Pararhizobium capsulatum DSM 1112: one gene and its partner. The protein of the gene in region 1 interacts with the protein of each later gene in a pairwise test. Links are inferred from orthologs where the notes say so. Each region holds a gene or a part of one and is shown on either strand. Other genes may lie near its edges.

Region 1 (8,552 bases):
CACGAGATACTTGCCGATATCGACGATCGCTACATGGAATTTTCCGAACTCGACGAGCGGTTTCACCTTCTGGTGCACAAGTCCTCGGCCAACCGCTTCATCGTTGATTTCTACGACATCATCGCCATCGTCTTCCACTATCATTACCAGTGGAACAAGACCAACGCACGGCAACGCAATGCCCGGGCGATGGAGGAGCATCTCGACTATATCGCAGCCCTGCGCTCGCGCGATCCGTCAAGGGTCGAGACAGCCTGCCGCCGCCATCTGCGATCGGCGCGCGAGACCTTGTTGCAGTCCATAATCTAAATCCCAGTTCCGGCGTCAGTAGCCGGACACGGGTTTCGCAGAGCCGGATTCACTGGAAATGAAATCAGATCGCAGTTTCTCGGTGGCCGCGACCAGCAACGTGACATCCGTCCCGATCGCCATGAAACTTGCGCCCAGCGAACGATAGATATGTGCCTGCCCGAGATCGAGCGTCATAATACCGCTTGCCTTCCCGGCCTTCGCGATGCGCTGGAAGGCATCAGTGATCGCGGCGGTCACGGCCGGATGACCCGGCTGGCCGAGATAACCCATATCGGCCGCGAGATCCGAAGGGCCGATGAACAGGCCATCCACGCCTTCAAGTGAGGCAATATCGTCCAGGGCCTCGAGCCCCGCTCTGCTTTCGATCTGCAGCAGCAGGCAAACCTGCTCGTTTGCCGTCTGGAGGTAGTCGCCGATCCGGCTGAATTCGGAAGCGCGGCCAAGCGCGGCGCCCACCCCGCGAATGCCATGCGGGGGATAACGCACCGCTTTCACGAGAGCCTTGGCCTGTTCAACGCTCTCGACCATCGGAATAAGCAGGGTTTGCGCGCCGGCATCCAGGATCTGCTTGATCATCCACGCTTCGCCGCAAGGCAGGCGAACCATCGGATGGGAGCCGGATCGCATGACCGCCTGCACCTGCGCGCTCAACAGCGGAATATCGTTCGGCCCATGTTCGCCGTCGATCAGCAGCCAGTCATACCCGCTGGCCGACACGACTTCGGCGGCATAGGGGCTTGCCAGGGCCACCCAGAGCCCGAGCTGGAAACGGTCCTCGCGGATCGCGGCCTTGAAGGGATTGACGGGGGCGGGCATCGCATCTCCTCGACAGAGCCGCAACGCCGGCGCTGAAACGGTCTCATTGAAAAAGCCGGCCGAAGTGCTCCGGCCGGCCCTTGTCATAGCAAATGATGTGTCTCAGGCAATGCCGCCGAGGCAGACATATTTGATCTCGGTGAATTCCTCGATGCCATAGCGCGAACCTTCGCGGCCAAGGCCAGAGAGCTTGACGCCGCCGAAAGGCGCTTCGGCTGTCGAGATGAGGCCGGTATTGACGCCGACCATGCCGTATTCCAGCGCTTCGGCGACGCGGAAGACGCGCGCGAGATCCTTGGCGTAGAAGTAGGACGCAAGACCGAACTCGGTGTCGTTCGCCTGCTTGATGACGTCATTCTCATCCTTGAAGCGGAAGAGGGGCGCGAGCGGCCCGAAGGTTTCCTCACGGGCGACAGCCATATCCGGCGTGACATCCGCGAGGATTGTTGCCTCGTAAAAGGTACCGCCAAGCGCATGCGGCTTGCCGCCTCGCAGGACGCGCGCACCCTTTTTCACGGCATCTGCGACATGTTCCTCGACCTTTTCGAGAGCAGGCCGGTCGATCAGCGGGCCGAGGACTACGCCCTCGTCGAAGCCGTTTCCGGTCTTCAGCTTGCCAACAGCCTTTGCCAGCTTTTCGGCGAAAGCGTCATAGACGCCATCCTGAACATAGATGCGGTTGGCACAGACGCAGGTCTGGCCGTTGTTGCGGAATTTGGCGATCAGGGCACCTTCCACAGCTGCGTCGAGATCGGCATCATCAAAAACGATGAAAGGCGCGTTGCCGCCAAGTTCCAGGCCAAGCTTCTTGATGGTCGGCGCACTCTGCTTGTAGAGTTCGGCGCCGATTTCCGTTGACCCCGTGAAGGTCAGCTTGCGTACGACCGGGCTTGCCGTCATTTCGGCACCAATCGCCGTAGCAGAACCTGTGATGACGCTGAAAAGGCCCTGGGGAAGGCCGGCGCGTTCGGCCAGCACCGCAATCGCGATTGCCGAGAACGGGGTTTGGGAAGCCGGCTTCAGTACCATGGCGCAGCCGGCAGCAAAGGCCGGCCCGGCCTTGCGGGTGATCATGGCATTGGGGAAATTCCACGGCGTGATCGCGGCAACGACACCGATCGGCTGCTTCATCACCATGATGCGCTTGTCAGGCTGATGGCCGGGAATAAGATCGCCATAGACGCGGCGCCCCTCTTCCGCGAACCACTCGATGAAACTCGCGCCATAGGCGATTTCGCCAGTTGCTTCGGCAAGTGGCTTGCCCTGCTCGAGTGTCAGGATACGGCCGAGATCATCCTTGTTCTCGATCATCAGCTCGTACCATTTGCGCAGGACGCTCGCGCGTTCCTTGGCTGTCTTTGCAGCCCAGCCCTTTTGGGCGATCCGGGCTGCCTCAATTGCAATCTTGGTCTCGGCGGCACCGAGTTTCGGCACGCGGCCGATAATCTCGCCCGTCGCCGGATTGTTGACCTGGATGGAATTGTCGGGATCAGCCTCGATCCAGTTTTCGCCGATCAGCGCGGCCTGGCGGAAAAGCGACGGGTCTTTCAAGGAAACGGACATGGGGAAGCGATCCTCTGTTCAAAATCTACAGAACTTATACAACTTTTTTTTCAGCTTGCACAATCTCCCGCCATGAAATTCGTATCGGAGAAAAATGCGATCTGATTTTCACAATTGGTCACCATTTGGAAACAGTCCATCCTCGAAATCGAGGCTTTCGGCTGGGCGCGAGATCATTATATCCATTGCTGACGCAGCTTATCTCTCCCGATACCGAAGAGGTCGACGGAGGGAATGTATCGAGAGTACCGGCGGGAAAGGCTCCCAACATTTCCGCCGAGCTCCAGCCGAAGATGAGATAGGGCAAAACGCGACGGTGAAAACGCTGCCCTTTCAAAAATGAACAATATCGCATGGCCTGGGCCGACACCCGCATGCCCAAACAGGAATTTCGTCATGACCGCGAGCAATCATCGCCAGGCCGATTACCCGATCTCACCAGTGTTCCTGAACCGTTGGTCGCCACGCGCCTATAATGGCGACGTCATTTCCGAGCAGGAACTTCTGACCATTCTGGAAGCTGGGCGCTGGGCGCCTTCGGCCTTCAACTCGCAGCCTTGGCGCTTCGTCTACGCACTGCGTGGCACTGAACAGTGGAACACGTTGTTTCCGCTGCTGAACGACTTCAACCAGGGCTGGGCCGCAAGTGCCTCCGCCTTGATCCTGATCGTCTCGAAGACCGAGTTCGTCGCGCCGGGTTCTACCGAGGCAAAGCCTTCCTATAGCCATAGCTTCGATACGGGCGCCGCCTGGGGTGCCATTGCCGCCCAGGCATCAATCTCCGGTTTCCAGGCCCATGGCATGACCGGCATTCATTTCGACAAGGCCGCCGAAGTTCTCGGCATTCCCGATGGATATCGTATCGAAGCCGCGGTCGCGATCGGCCGTCTTGGCGACAAGGCCCAGCTGCCGGATTATCTTCAGGCACGCGAAACGCCGAGCCCGCGCCGCCCGCTTTCGGAAATCGCCTTGAATGGCACGTTTGTGGCAGAATAATCATTCTCTCGAAAAACTGGAATCGATACGAAAATGGCGCCCCCACGGCGCCATTTTTGATTCCATCGACCAGCTTTGAAAAAACTAGATATCCAGGTTGGCGACGCTGAGCGCGTTTTCCTGAATGAAATCGCGACGAGGCTCCACCTCATCACCCATCAGGCGCGAGAACAAACCATCGGCATCCGTGGCATCGGGAACCCTGACCTGCAGAAGCGACCGCACATTCGGATCCAGCGTGGTTTCCCAGAGCTGCTCGGCGTTCATTTCTCCCAGACCCTTGTATCGCTGCATCGACAGGCCCTTGCGACCGCTTGCGAAAATCGAATCGAGCAGCGCGCGCGGGCCGCTGATTTCAAGCGCGCCTTCCTTGCGGTAGAGTTTCGGCGGGATCGCGTAGATTTCGGCAAGCCGCGGTGCAAGGAGGTCGATCATGCGAGCATCTTGCGAGCCGATCAGCGCCATGTCGAGCGAAGCCACTTCCTTGACGCCACGCACCATACGTTCGAACTTCAGGCCGCCGTCACTAGCCACCACGGCAGTCCAGCCCCGTTCGGTTTCCTCGGCAATCAGGTCAAGCCGCGTCGCCACCTGGGCGGCCGTCGCGTGCGAACGTTCCTGATTGTGGGTCAATTCCGGATTAAGCGCACCGGCAATCGCCGCCTGCTCGACCACGGAGCGGTTATAGCGCGAATGCAGGCCGTCGATCAGCGTGCGCAGGCGAAGCGCGTCGGTGATGACCTCGCGCAGATCCTGCCCGGCTCGCACTTCGCCCGAGCCAAGCTCAAGGCGGGCTTCCTCGAGGCCCATCGAAATCAGGTAATCTTCCAGCGCTTTCTCGTCCTTCAGATACTGCGCCGACTTGCCGCGCGCCACCTTATAGAGCGGTGGCTGGGCGATATAGAGATGGCCACGCTCGATCAGTTCCGGCATCTGGCGGAAGAAGAAGGTGAGCAGCAAGGTGCGGATATGGGCGCCGTCCACGTCAGCATCGGTCATGATGATGATCTTGTGGTAGCGCAGCTTTTCGGGGTTGAACTCGTCCTTGCCGATCGAGGTGCCGAGTGCCGTAATCAGGGTGCCGATTTCCTGGCTGGACAGCATCTTGTCGAAACGGGCACGCTCAACATTGAGGATCTTGCCGCGCAGCGGCAGGATCGCCTGGTTTTCACGCGAGCGGCCCTGCTTTGCGGAGCCGCCAGCCGAATCACCCTCGACGAGGAAGAGCTCGGATTTTGCGGGATCGCGCTCCGAGCAGTCGGCAAGCTTGCCGGGCAGCGAGGAGATATCCAGAGCGCCTTTGCGGCGGGTCAGTTCACGCGCCTTGCGGGCAGCTTCACGGGCAGCCGCTGCCTCTACGACCTTGCCGACGAGGATCTTGGCTTCGGTCGGATGCTCTTCGAACCAGGTGCTGAGCGCTTCGTTGACGAGGCTTTCGACCACCGGACGAACCTCGGACGAAACCAGCTTGTCCTTGGTCTGCGACGAGAATTTCGGATCAGGAACCTTGACGGACAGAACGGCAGTCAGGCCTTCGCGGCAATCTTCGCCCTGCAGCGTAACCTTTTCCCGCTTGGTGATGCCGGAGCTATCGGCATAGGAAACGACCTGCCGTGTCAGCGCGCCGCGGAAGCCCGCCATATGCGTGCCCCCGTCGCGCTGGGGAATGTTGTTGGTGAAGCAGAGCACGTTTTCGTGGTAGCTGTCGTTCCACCACATCGCCACCTCGACAGTGATACCATCCTTCTCGCCGCGAATAGCCACGGGCTTGGCGACCAGTGGCTTCTTGGCGCGATCGAGATAGGCGACGAAGGCTTCGAGACCGCCATCATACATCAACTCGTCCTGGCGGATGTCGGAATGACGTCGATCGGTCAGTACAATGCGAACGCCGGAATTGAGGAAGGCCAGCTCGCGCAGGCGATGCTCAAGCGTCCCGTAATCGAAATCGGTCTTGGTAAAAGTATCGGTGCTCGGGAGGAAGGTGACTTCCGTCCCCGTCAGGTCACCCGCATCCCCGGTCACAACCAGCGAGGCATCGGGAACCCCGTGGGTGAAGCTCATCTCATGAACCTTGCCCGCGCGGCGGATCTTCAGCTTCAGCGATACGGAAAGCGCATTGACAACCGACACGCCGACGCCGTGCAGACCGCCCGAGACCTTGTAGGAATTCTGGTCGAATTTGCCGCCGGCATGCAGCTGGGTCATGATGACCTCGGCTGCGGATACGCCTTCTTCCTTATGGATGTCAGTCGGGATGCCGCGACCATTGTCTGTGACCGTGACCGAACCATCGGCATTCAGAGTTACCGTGACAACATCGGCGTGGCCGGCAAGCGCTTCGTCGATCGCGTTGTCGACGACTTCATAGACCATGTGGTGCAGGCCCGAGCCGTCGTCGGTATCACCGATATACATGCCCGGCCGCTTGCGTACGGCGTCGAGGCCCTTCAGCACCTTGATGGAATCTGCGCCGTATTCTTCGGCGTTGGAACCGGAGGCGGTTTCAGGAGTATCGGTCATATAGTTTCTAGTCTTTCCAGGGTTCCAAGCCTCTAAAGAGGCCTGACGGCGATTACGGGCGAATCACCCGATCCACGGCTGTTGTGAATATAGGGAAACTGTTGGCGCTTCCAAATCCCGAGGCGCTAAAACCGGCAGAAAACAGGGGATCATTCACGATCCTTATCAGGAAAACGCCGGTTTTCCAAAACTTCTTCCAATGCAGCGATGGTTTCGTCCGGAAGGCGGCGAATTCGCGCCGCAAGCTTGTTGGCAAAGGCGGTATGACCAGCGGATAGTCCGGACGTATCGAGCACGGCTTTGGGATCGGAAAGCGCCGCCAAGCCGAAAAGTTCTTCCGCCTCATCCCAGATGACGTTGAAATATCCGGCGACGCGTTGGAGGAAATCGAAGCTCGGAGCGCCACGCTTTCCATGTTCGAGGGCCGAAAGATAGGCGGCAGAAACACCGATGGCGGCGGCCATCTGTTTTTGCGAAACGCCCTTTTGCAGACGCAGGCGATGCATGGCTTCGCCGAAGGGCGTCACGGTGCCGCTCCCCTGGCCCGGGAGAGACGCACGTAAAGCGCGCCCTCGCCGCCATGGGTGCGTGCAGCCGGTTCGTAGGAGGAAATCAGAGACCGAAATTCCGGCAGGGAAAACCACATCGGCACCGCTCGCTTCAAGGTACCTTCGCTGCCGAGCGACGTGCCCTTGCCGGTGATGACCAGGACATGGCGCAGGCCGCGGTCGTGGGCGCGCATCAGGAAATGCAGCAGAAATCCGTGTGCCTCGCTCTGGATCATACCATGCAGGTCTACCCTCGCCTCCAGTTGCAGGTGTCCCCGGGCGAGCTTGCGCTTCACCGGCTTCTCGAGAGGATGATGCTGGTGCTGCGTTGGCTTCGGCGGCTCGGGTGCAACACCGAGGGCTTCCAACAGGGAGCGCCCGTCCTTGAAATTTGCGGGCTGCTGCGATTCAGGCGCTTTTTCAATCTCCGGTTCTTCAAAATGGACAAGATCTTCCATGCGTCCCGGCAGGGGACGGGTCGTGCGGGCAACCTTGCCCCAGAGGATTCTGTCTTCGCTCGAGAGCTTTCGATCCTTAGCCATCGCCGTATCTTGCTGCTGCGGCCTTGGGAATGAAAATGAAAAAATCTGCCGCGTTGCGCACCGAGCCGGCCAGTCGGCCAGCTTCGTCACCAGAGCCGGTAAAGATATCGCCGCGCGCCGGGCCAACGATCGCCGAACCGGTATCGAGCGCCAGCATCAGCCGCTGGAAGGGCTTGGCATCATCGATATGGACCAGTGTCTCGCTGCTGATGAAAAAGGGTACGCCGAAGGTGTGGATCGCGCGATCGACAGCAAGTGAGCGTCCCGGCTCCAGCGCTACCTTTGCAGCGGCCACAGGCCCGAGCACCGGATCATCGACCGCAGCCTCCCGAAAGAAGATGAAGGAACGGTTATGCCAGAGGACCTCCGCAACCCGATCCGAGTTCTCGGCAAGCCATTGGCGAATGCTCTGCATCGACACGGTCTTGGGGTCGATCTCGCCGCGATCGATCAGAAGCTTTCCGATGCCTGAGAAATAATGGCCCGTCTTTGCCGCATAAGTGACACGCGTTACGCGGCCACCCGGAAACAGCAATCGGGCCGCCCCCTGAACATGGGCGAAGAAAACATCGACGATGGATTTCGCATAGGCAATTTCCAGCCCCTTGCCGCGAAGATAGCCCTGCTCGATTGCGCTACGATCCGGATATTCATCAATCGCTCCGTCGCGGAGGCGACCAAAAGCGAAATAGGGATCCATGCCGGACGGCCGATTGCTGTCATCGAGGTCAACGAGATCGGCCGGACGGCGGTAAAAGGGATAGCGAAATTGCGCGTCCGGTTCTGCCCGAACCTCGACTTCGGGTTCATAAAAGGCCGTGACCAGACCTCTCCCTCCCATCGACGGGCGGACGAGAAAAGGCACGAAATGCGTCTCGAAGAAATCCCTGGCCCCCTCGGGGGCCAGGGCATCGACAACAGTCGATGCCGCCTCAAAGGCCAGCCCCAAATCGTCCGAGCTGACGCCGAGCGCGCCGGTCTTGTGGGGTTTGACCGAAACGACATGCCGATGACAACGAGCAAGCGCGCGTACGACCGCAGCCGGATCATCGTTTTGCCAACCGGGGATGTCGGAGAAGCCGACCCGCTGCAGACTGAAATCCATCGCGCCGGTCCGATCAATTCTCGGATTCGGTCGCGATCAGCTTCCAGTTCGGATCGCGCGAGCGTGTATCGCGGGCGAAGGTCCAGAGGTCGTTGACTTCGGACACCGCCTCGCTATCGCCGTCGATAACGGCGCCAGCCTTGTCAA
Region 2 (8,797 bases), 2.2 Mb from region 1 along the record:
CGCCGTTATTTGGACGAAAGGATCACCGCCATGGGACTTATACTTCTCTCGATGACAATGTTTTTTGCAATGCTCTTCGCCACCGTGCACGCGCTTAAGGACGAGGCTCGTCAAGATCGCAAGACCGGTGTTTCGAACGTCGCCTTCAAGTAAGAGGCAACGACAATGGCAATAGCAATGATGATGGCATCCGCCGTGATTAGTATCGTGTTCGTCGTCGACTTTACCAAAACCATTTTCCAGCTTCAGCGCGACCGCGCCGATCTGAAGATGAACGACAGCGGCTTCCAAGTGTAGTTTTATATCGCTTCCCATGCGGCGACCTCCAGCGCCGCACAGCTAAAACCGGACGGCATCCCCTGCCCGTCCGGTTTTTCTTTTTTGGACGCTGAATAGAAAAAGCCGGGCGCACAAGGCGCCCGGCTTTTAAATTTTCTATCGAGACAATATCTTAGGCTTCTCCGCCTTCAGGCGCCGGAGTATTGGGCTCAGAGGAATCCTGCACTTCCGTGCTGAGTTCCTCTTCTTCCTCATTCTCCGGTTCGCTGATCCGTTCCACGGAAACGACCTTCTCGTCCTTGGCGGTCGAGAAGATGGTGACACCCTTGGTTGCACGGCTCGCGAGGCGAATACCGCCAACCGGCACGCGGATCAGCTGACCACCATCCGACACCAGCATGATCTGGTCGCCATCATCGACCGGGAAGGCCGCGACCAGTTCGCCAATTTCCGTGGTCTTGGAGGTGTCCGTTGCCCGGATACCCTTGCCGCCACGACCGGAGGTTCTGAAGTCGTAGGTCGAAGACCGCTTGCCGAAGCCCTTGACCGAAACCGTCAGAACGAACTGTTCACGGGCCTTCAATTCTTCGTAGCGCTCGTCGGAGAGTTGACCTTCTTCCGTCACCTCTTCGCCAACCAGCGCAATTTCTTCTTCCTCGCCGGTTGCCGCACGACGTTCGGCTGCAGCACGCTTCAGATAGGCGGCGCGCTCCCATGGCTCGGCATCGACGTGGCCGACGATCGTCATCGAGATGATGCGATCGTTTTCGCCGAGCGAGATACCACGCACACCGATCGAATTGCGGCCGGCAAAGACGCGAACGTCATCAACCGGGAAGCGAATGCACTGGCCGAGCGCCGTTGTCAGGAGCACGTCGTCATGCTCCGTGCAGGTCTCAACGGAGAGGATTTCATCGCCCTCCTCGTCCAGCTTCATTGCAATCTTGCCGTTACGGTTCACCTGGACAAAATCCGACAGCTTGTTGCGGCGCACCGTGCCACGGGTCGTCGAGAACATGACATCCAGGTTTTCCCAGGTTGCCTCATCCTCAGGAAGCGGCATGATCGTCGTGATGCGTTCGCCCGGTTCCAGCGGCAGCATGTTGATCAGGGCCTTGCCACGTGACTGCGGCGTGCCGATTGGCAGGCGCCAGACCTTTTCCTTGTAGACGATGCCACGCGACGAGAAGAACAGGATCGGCGTGTGGGTGTTGGCGACGAACAGACGGGTGACGAAATCCTCGTCGCGGGTCGCCATGCCGGAACGGCCCTTGCCGCCACGACGCTGCGCCCGGTAGGTCGTCAGCGGCACGCGCTTGATGTAGCCGAGGTGGGACACGGTGATGACCATGTCTTCCTGGGCAATCAGGTCCTCGTCATCCATGTCCGGACCGCCTTCGACGATCTGCGTGCGACGAGGGGTACCGAACTCGTCGCGAACGGCAGCAAGCTCGTCCTTGACGATCGTCATGATACGAATACGCGACGACAGGATGTCCAGATAATCGCTGATCTCGGTGCCGATCTTGTTCAGCTCATCGCCGATTTCATCGCGGCCAAGCGCAGTCAGGCGAGCGAGACGCAGCTCGAGGATCGCCCGGGCCTGCTCTTCCGAGAGGTTGTAGGTCAGATCTTCGTTGATACGGTGACGCGGATCGTCGATCAGGCGGATCAGGCTTTCGACGTCGGCAGCAGGCCAGCGGCGCGTCATCAACTGCTCGCGTGCTGTCTGCGGATCCGGCGCTTCGCGGATCAGCTTGATGATCTCGTCGATATTGGCAACGGCGATGGCGAGACCGACCAGGACGTGGGCGCGCTCGCGGGCCTTGCGCAGCAAATACTTGGTGCGACGGCTGACGACATCTTCGCGGAAGGCGACGAAGGCGCGCAGCATGTCGAGCAAGGTCATCTGCTCCGGCTTGCCGCCATTGAGTGCCACCATGTTGCAGCCGAACGAGGTCTGCAGCGGCGTATAGCGATAGAGCTGGTTGAGGATGACCTCGGCGTTGGCGTCACGCTTCAACTCGACGACGACACGGTAGCCCTGGCGGTCGGATTCGTCGCGAAGGTCCGAAATGCCTTCGATGCGCTTGTCCTTGACCAGCTCGGCCATCTTCTCGATCATCGTCGCCTTGTTCACCTGATAGGGAACTTCGGTGATGATGATCTGCTCGCGGTCGCCGCGCATCGGCTCGATGGTGGCGCGGCCGCGCATGATGACCGATCCACGGCCAGTCTCGTAGGCCGAGCGAATGCCAGAGCGGCCGAGAATAAAGGCTGCAGTCGGGAAGTCCGGACCCGGAATGATTTCCATCATCTCCGGCAGTTCGATCGCCGGATTGTCGATCAGCGCGATACAGCCATTGACGACTTCGATCAGGTTGTGTGGCGGAATATTGGTCGCCATGCCGACGGCGATGCCGCCCGCGCCGTTGACCAGCAGGTTCGGGAACTTCGCGGGAACCACGACCGGCTCGCTCAGCGTGCCGTCATAGTTGTCGCGGAAATCGACCGTTTCCTTGTCGAGATCGTCCAGCAGCGAATGAGCGGCCTTGTCGAGCCGGCACTCAGTGTAACGTTCGGCGGCCGGCGGGTCGCCGTCGATCGAGCCGAAGTTGCCCTGACCGTCGATCAGCGGCAGACGCAGTGACCATGGTTGGGCCATGCGGGCCAACGCGTCATAGATCGCCAGGTTGCCGTGCGGGTGAAATTTACCCATCACGTCCCCGGTGACGCGGGCGCACTTCACATATTTTTTGTTCCAGTCGATACCGAGTTCGCTCATCCCGAAGAGGATGCGGCGATGAACCGGCTTCAAGCCGTCGCGAACATCGGGAAGCGCGCGGCTGACGATAACGCTCATCGCGTAATCCAGGTACGAGCGCTGCATTTCCTCCATGATGGAAATGGGTTCGATGCCTGGTGGGTTCTTGCCGCCGCCGGGTGTGCTTTGTTCAGTCAATTGCGATCACGATCTTTGTTCAGAATCAGACAGATTTTTATAGCCGAATGCGCTTGATAGCGCCAATTTCAGGCCCGGGTTTTGAACAGGCTTTTCGCCTCTTCGACGTTCACGGCGGCAATTACAAGGCAAAAGCGCCCTGGCCATTCCGCAACACCTTCCCTTCCTGAGATTGGTCCCCTACGAATAGGCCAGACGGCCGCCAATAGATAGAGCCGCAGGGGAAGACGCATGAACCATCTGGATCTCCTGATCAATGCGCTGACCACCGTTCTGGTGACGATAGATCCGCCGGGGCTGGCACCGATCTTCCTCAGCCTGACCATGGGCATGAGCCGGCAGCAACGCTTCATCGTCGCCTGGCGCGGATCCTTGATTGCCTTCTTCATTCTGGCAGCGTTTGCCCTCTTCGGTAACGGAATTCTCAACCTGCTCGGCATTTCAATCGGCGCCTTCCGGATTGCCGGCGGCATGCTGCTGTTCTGGATCGCCTTCGAGATGATTTTCGAGAAGCGCAACGAGCGCAAGGAAAAGACCGGCGAGGTCGCGATAACCCGGGACCACATTCACAACATCGCGGTGTTTCCGCTGGCTTTGCCCCTGATTGCCGGACCAGGTGCTATCTCCGCGACGATCCTGCTTTCTGGATCTTTCGCAAGCACAATCGATCGCCTCGAACTGATTGTGGTGATTGCCCTCTGCCTTAGTATCCTGTTTGCCGCGCTTGTCATCGCGGAGCGCATAGATCGCTTCCTCGGCGTCACCGGCCGGGCGATCCTCACAAGGCTTCTTGGTGTCATCCTCGCAGCGCTCGCAGTCCAGTTCGTGGTCGATGGCGTGCGCTCGGCTTTCTCCCTGTGAAATAGAAATCCAATTTCCGAGACATAGAAAGGGCCGGCACCGCCGACCCCTTCCGTATAAAATATCGATATGACCGATGACTATCAGAACGGGATATCGTCATCCATATCGCGCGAAAAGTTGCCGCTAGCGCCCCCGCCGGACTTGCCGGAAGGGGCCGACGGACGATCGTAGTCGTCGCCGTAGTTGCCACCGCCCGCACTACCGCCAAAATCGGAACCGCCACGACCGACAGACGCGCCGCCGCCCTCGCCGCGACCGCCGAGCATCGTCAGAGTCGAGTTGAAGCCCTGAAGCACGACCTCGGTCGAGTAGCGGTCCTGGCCGTCCTTGTCCTGCCATTTGCGGGTCTGCAGCTGGCCTTCGATATAGACGGTCGCGCCCTTCTTCAGATACTGCTCGGCAACCTTGCAGAGGCCTTCATTGAAGATCACCACGCGGTGCCACTCGGTCTTTTCCTTGCGCTCGCCGGAATTGCGGTCGCGCCAGGTTTCTGACGTCGCGATATTGAGGTTGGCGATCGGGCGGCCGTCTTGCGTGCGCCGGATTTCCGGATCAGCTCCGAGGTTTCCGATCAGAATAACCTTGTTGACACTGCCAGCCATATCGCTCTTTCCCGTCTCTTGCGCCGCTCCCCGGAGACGGCCCTTCATCGTGGCGCGTATAATAACGCCTGCCGCATGAGGATACGCCCCGCCATTTCGCGTATCCACAATCAATTATGAATTTTTGTTCTTTATTTGTTCTAATTTATGTCTATTATCCTGTCAACTGACTCGCAAAGCATCACTGTTTTTTCGATTGGCGCTCGACATGCGTCGCGCCGATCTTAAATAGGGGCTTTCGAACTCCCAGAAGCTGAGCACCATGAGCGAACTGAAGACCATTTCCATCCGCGGCGCGCGTGAGCACAATCTCAAGGGCATCGACCTCGATCTGCCGCGCAACAAGCTGATCGTCATGACCGGCCTGTCGGGATCGGGAAAATCCTCCCTCGCCTTCGATACGATCTATGCCGAGGGCCAGCGACGGTACGTTGAAAGCCTGTCGGCCTATGCGCGCCAGTTCCTGGAGATGATGCAGAAGCCGGACGTCGACAGGATCGAGGGGTTGTCACCGGCAATCTCGATCGAGCAGAAGACGACGTCGCGCAACCCGCGCTCGACGGTCGGCACGGTCACCGAAATCTACGACTACATGCGTCTGCTCTTTGCTCGTGTCGGTGTACCTTATTCGCCGGCGACGGGGCTTCCGATCGAAAGCCAGACAGTCTCCCAGATGGTCGATCGCGTCATCGATTTCGGCGAAGGGACACGCCTTTATATCCTCGCACCGATCGTGCGGGGGCGTAAGGGCGAATACAAGAAGGAACTTGCCGAGCTGATGAAGAAGGGCTTCCAGCGCGTCAAGATCGATGGACTGTTCTACGAGATTGCTGAAGCTCCCACACTCGACAAAAAGTACAAGCACGATATCGACGTCGTTGTCGATCGCGTTGTCGTGCGCAGCGACCTCACGGCTCGCCTCGCAGACAGCATCGAGACCTGCCTCAAGCTTGCCGATGGTCTGGCGATCGCCGAGTTTGCCGACAAGCCGCTGCCCCCGGAGGAAACCTCGGCCGGTGGTTCCGCCAACAAATCGCTGAATGAGACCCACGAAAGGGTGATGTTCTCGGAGAAATTTGCTTGCCCCGTTTCCGGTTTCACCATTCCGGAAATCGAGCCGCGGCTGTTCTCGTTCAACAATCCCTTTGGTGCCTGCCCGACCTGCGACGGTCTCGGCAGCCAGCAGAAGATTGATCCGGCGCTGATCGTGCCGGAGGTCGATCGCACGCTGAAAAGCGGTGCTATCGCACCGTGGGCGAAATCGACGTCTCCCTATTATAACCAGACGCTGGAAGCTCTGGGCCAGGCCTTCGTCTTCAAGCTGTCGAACAAATGGAGCGACCTCAGCCAGGCCGCGCAGGATGCGATCCTCCAGGGAACCGAGGAAAAGATCACGTTCCACTATGTGGATGGTGCCCGCTCTTATAACACCACGAAAAATTTCGAAGGCATCATCCCGAACCTCGAGCGGCGCTGGAAGGAAACCGACAGCGCCTGGGCGCGCGAGGAGATCGAGCGCTACATGTCGGCAGCCCCCTGCCCGGCCTGCAATGGCTTTCGACTGAAGCCGGAGGCCCTGGCGGTCAAGATCAACACGCTGCATATCGGACAGGTGACCGAGATGTCGATCCGCGTTGCGCGCGATTGGTTCGAGGTGCTTCCGGAGCATATGAACGCCAAGCAGAACGAGATCGCGGTGCGCATTCTCAAGGAAATCCGCGAACGCCTGCGCTTCCTCAACGATGTCGGCCTTGAATATCTGAGTCTGTCGCGCAATTCGGGCACGCTTTCCGGCGGTGAAAGCCAGCGTATCCGGCTTGCCTCGCAGATCGGGTCAGGCCTCACGGGCGTCCTCTACGTGCTCGACGAGCCATCCATCGGCCTGCATCAGCGCGACAATGCCCGCTTGCTCGATACGCTGCGGCATCTACGCGACATCGGCAACACCGTCATCGTCGTCGAGCACGATGAAGATGCCATTTTGACCTCTGATTATGTGGTTGATATCGGCCCGGCCGCCGGCATTCATGGCGGCCAGGTGGTCGCGGAAGGTACGCCTCAGCAGGTCATCGATAACCCGAACTCGCTGACGGGCAAGTATCTTTCAGGCGAGCTTTCGGTCGCTGTTCCGGCTGAGCGCCGCAAGCCGAAGAAGAAAAAGGAAATCACCGTCGTCGGCGCCCGTGCCAACAATCTCAAGAACGTCACCGCATCAATCCCGCTCGGCGTCTTTACCGCGGTAACCGGCGTGTCCGGCGGCGGCAAGTCGACCTTCCTGATCGAGACGCTCTACAAGGCGGCGGCGCGACGGATCATGGGTGCGCGCGAAAATCCGGCGGAGCATGACCGCATTGATGGTTTCGAGCACATAGACAAGGTGATCGACATCGATCAGTCGCCGATCGGGCGCACACCGCGCTCGAATCCCGCGACTTATACCGGCGCCTTCACACCGATCCGTGACTGGTTCGCCGGGCTGCCGGATGCCAAAGCGCGGGGCTACCAGCCGGGCCGCTTCTCCTTCAACGTCAAAGGGGGGCGCTGCGAAGCCTGCCAGGGCGATGGCGTCATCAAGATCGAGATGCACTTCCTGCCGGATGTTTACGTCACCTGCGATGTTTGCCATGGCAAGCGCTACAACCGCGAAACCCTCGACGTCACCTTCAAGGGCAAGTCGATCGCCGATGTGCTTGACATGACCGTCGAGGAAGCTGTCGAGTTCTTCGCGGCCGTACCAGCCGTGCGCGACAAGCTGCAGTCGCTCTTCGATGTGGGGCTCGGTTATATCAAGGTCGGCCAGCAGGCCAACACGCTTTCAGGCGGGGAGGCACAGCGCGTGAAGCTCGCCAAGGAGCTCTCCAAGCGTTCAACCGGCCGCACGCTCTATATCCTCGACGAACCAACGACCGGCCTGCATTTCCATGACGTCGCAAAGCTCCTGGAAATGCTTCACGAGCTGGTCAATCAGGGCAACTCGGTGGTCGTCATCGAGCACAATCTCGAGGTCATAAAGACAGCCGACTGGGTGATCGATTTCGGTCCTGAAGGCGGCGATGGCGGCGGCGAAGTGATTGCGGCCGGCACGCCGGAAGACATCGTCAAAGTCGAACGCTCTTACACCGGGCAGTTTATGAAGGAGCTTCTGGAGCGGCGGCCGGTGCGGAAAGTGGCAGCGGAATGAAACCTGCTGCAACGCTTGTTGGATGGAGACGGCTCATTGGTTGAGCTGGGCGTTTTAAGGGAGTGAACCATGACCAAGGCCGGAACTATTCGTACAGGCATCGGTGGCTGGACGTTCGATCCTTGGGAAGGCACGTTCTATCCTGAAAAACTCTCCAAGAAGCGGCAACTCGAGTATGCGAGCCAGCAGCTGAAGGTCATCGAGGTCAACGGCACCTATTACGGGTCGCAGAAGCCGGAGACCTTCGCCAAATGGGCCTCTGAGGTGCCGGACGGCTTTCTCTTCTCCCTCAAGGCTAGCCGTTTTGCCACCAATAAGAAGGTGCTCGCCGAAGCCGGGGAATCGATCGAGAAGTTCCTGACCCAGGGGCTCACCGAACTGGGGCCGCGTCTCGGGCCGATCCTCTGGCAATTCATGCCTACGAAGAAATTCGATCCCGATGATTTTGGCGCATTTCTCGCTCTGTTGCCGGAAAAGCAGGATGGTCTTGCGCTTCGCCACGTCGTGGAAGTGCGCAACCCGTCGTTCAAGGTGCCGGAGTTTGCCGCGCTCTTGGCCAAGCACAACGTCGCCGTGGTGGCCGCTGACCACGGTGAGTATCCGATGATTGCGGACGTGACAGCCGATTTTGTCTACACGCGCTTGCAGACAGGAAGCGACGCCGTTGCCACCTGCTATGACGAAAAACGGCTAGACCTTTGGGCTGATCGGCTGAAAACCTGGGCCGAGGGCGGCACGGTGGAAGAACTCGAAAAGGCAGATCCGGCACGTCAGCCAGAAAAGAAGCCGCGCGATGTATTCGCCTTCTTCATCACCGAGGGCAAAGTGAACGCGCCGACCGGAGCGAAGGCCCTGCAGGCCCGGGTGGATCAGTAAAAGTGATACAGCGCTAGCTCTCGGCAGCTATCG

What was found.
Region 2: the proteins of gyrB (region 1) and gyrA interact in binary tests that used the Escherichia coli proteins (3 or more experiments, as listed by UniProt). The link is inferred for Pararhizobium capsulatum DSM 1112 from one-to-one orthologs.

The regions. Positions count from the first base shown.
Region 1 is NZ_JAUSVF010000001.1:383,572-392,123, reverse strand. The notes cover bases 3,492-6,585. They hold gyrB (DNA topoisomerase (ATP-hydrolyzing) subunit B), read right to left. Parts: upstream 6,211-6,585; coding sequence 3,772-6,210; downstream 3,492-3,771. Other genes in these bases: QO002_RS01765 (helix-turn-helix domain-containing protein), read right to left, coding at 6,360-6,585; QO002_RS01775 (nitroreductase family protein), read left to right, coding at 3,492-3,687. In the rest of the region: QO002_RS01790 (GntR family transcriptional regulator), read left to right, coding at 1-309; QO002_RS01785 (aldolase/citrate lyase family protein), read right to left, coding at 325-1,128; gabD (NADP-dependent succinate-semialdehyde dehydrogenase), read right to left, coding at 1,231-2,691; more of QO002_RS01775, read left to right, coding at 3,088-3,491; more of QO002_RS01765, read right to left, coding at 6,586-6,737; QO002_RS01760 (Smr/MutS family protein), read right to left, coding at 6,734-7,300; mltA (murein transglycosylase A), read right to left, coding at 7,293-8,405; QO002_RS01750 (Tim44/TimA family putative adaptor protein), read right to left, coding at 8,419-8,552. UniProt on the Escherichia coli protein: DNA gyrase negatively supercoils closed circular double-stranded DNA in an ATP-dependent manner to maintain chromosomes in an underwound state.
Region 2 is NZ_JAUSVF010000001.1:2,559,443-2,568,239, forward strand. Bases 252-3,590 are described here. They hold gyrA (DNA gyrase subunit A), read right to left. Parts: upstream 3,242-3,590; coding sequence 452-3,241; downstream 252-451. Other genes in these bases: QO002_RS12560 (hypothetical protein), read left to right, coding at 252-297; QO002_RS12570 (MarC family protein), read left to right, coding at 3,473-3,590. In the rest of the region: QO002_RS12555 (hypothetical protein), read left to right, coding at 31-153; more of QO002_RS12560, read left to right, coding at 166-251; more of QO002_RS12570, read left to right, coding at 3,591-4,102; QO002_RS12575 (single-stranded DNA-binding protein), read right to left, coding at 4,186-4,707; excinuclease ABC subunit UvrA, read left to right, coding at 4,970-7,888; QO002_RS12585 (DUF72 domain-containing protein), read left to right, coding at 7,958-8,764; QO002_RS12590 (NAD(P)H-hydrate dehydratase), read right to left, coding at 8,792-8,797. UniProt on the Escherichia coli protein: A type II topoisomerase that negatively supercoils closed circular double-stranded (ds) DNA in an ATP-dependent manner to maintain chromosomes in an underwound state.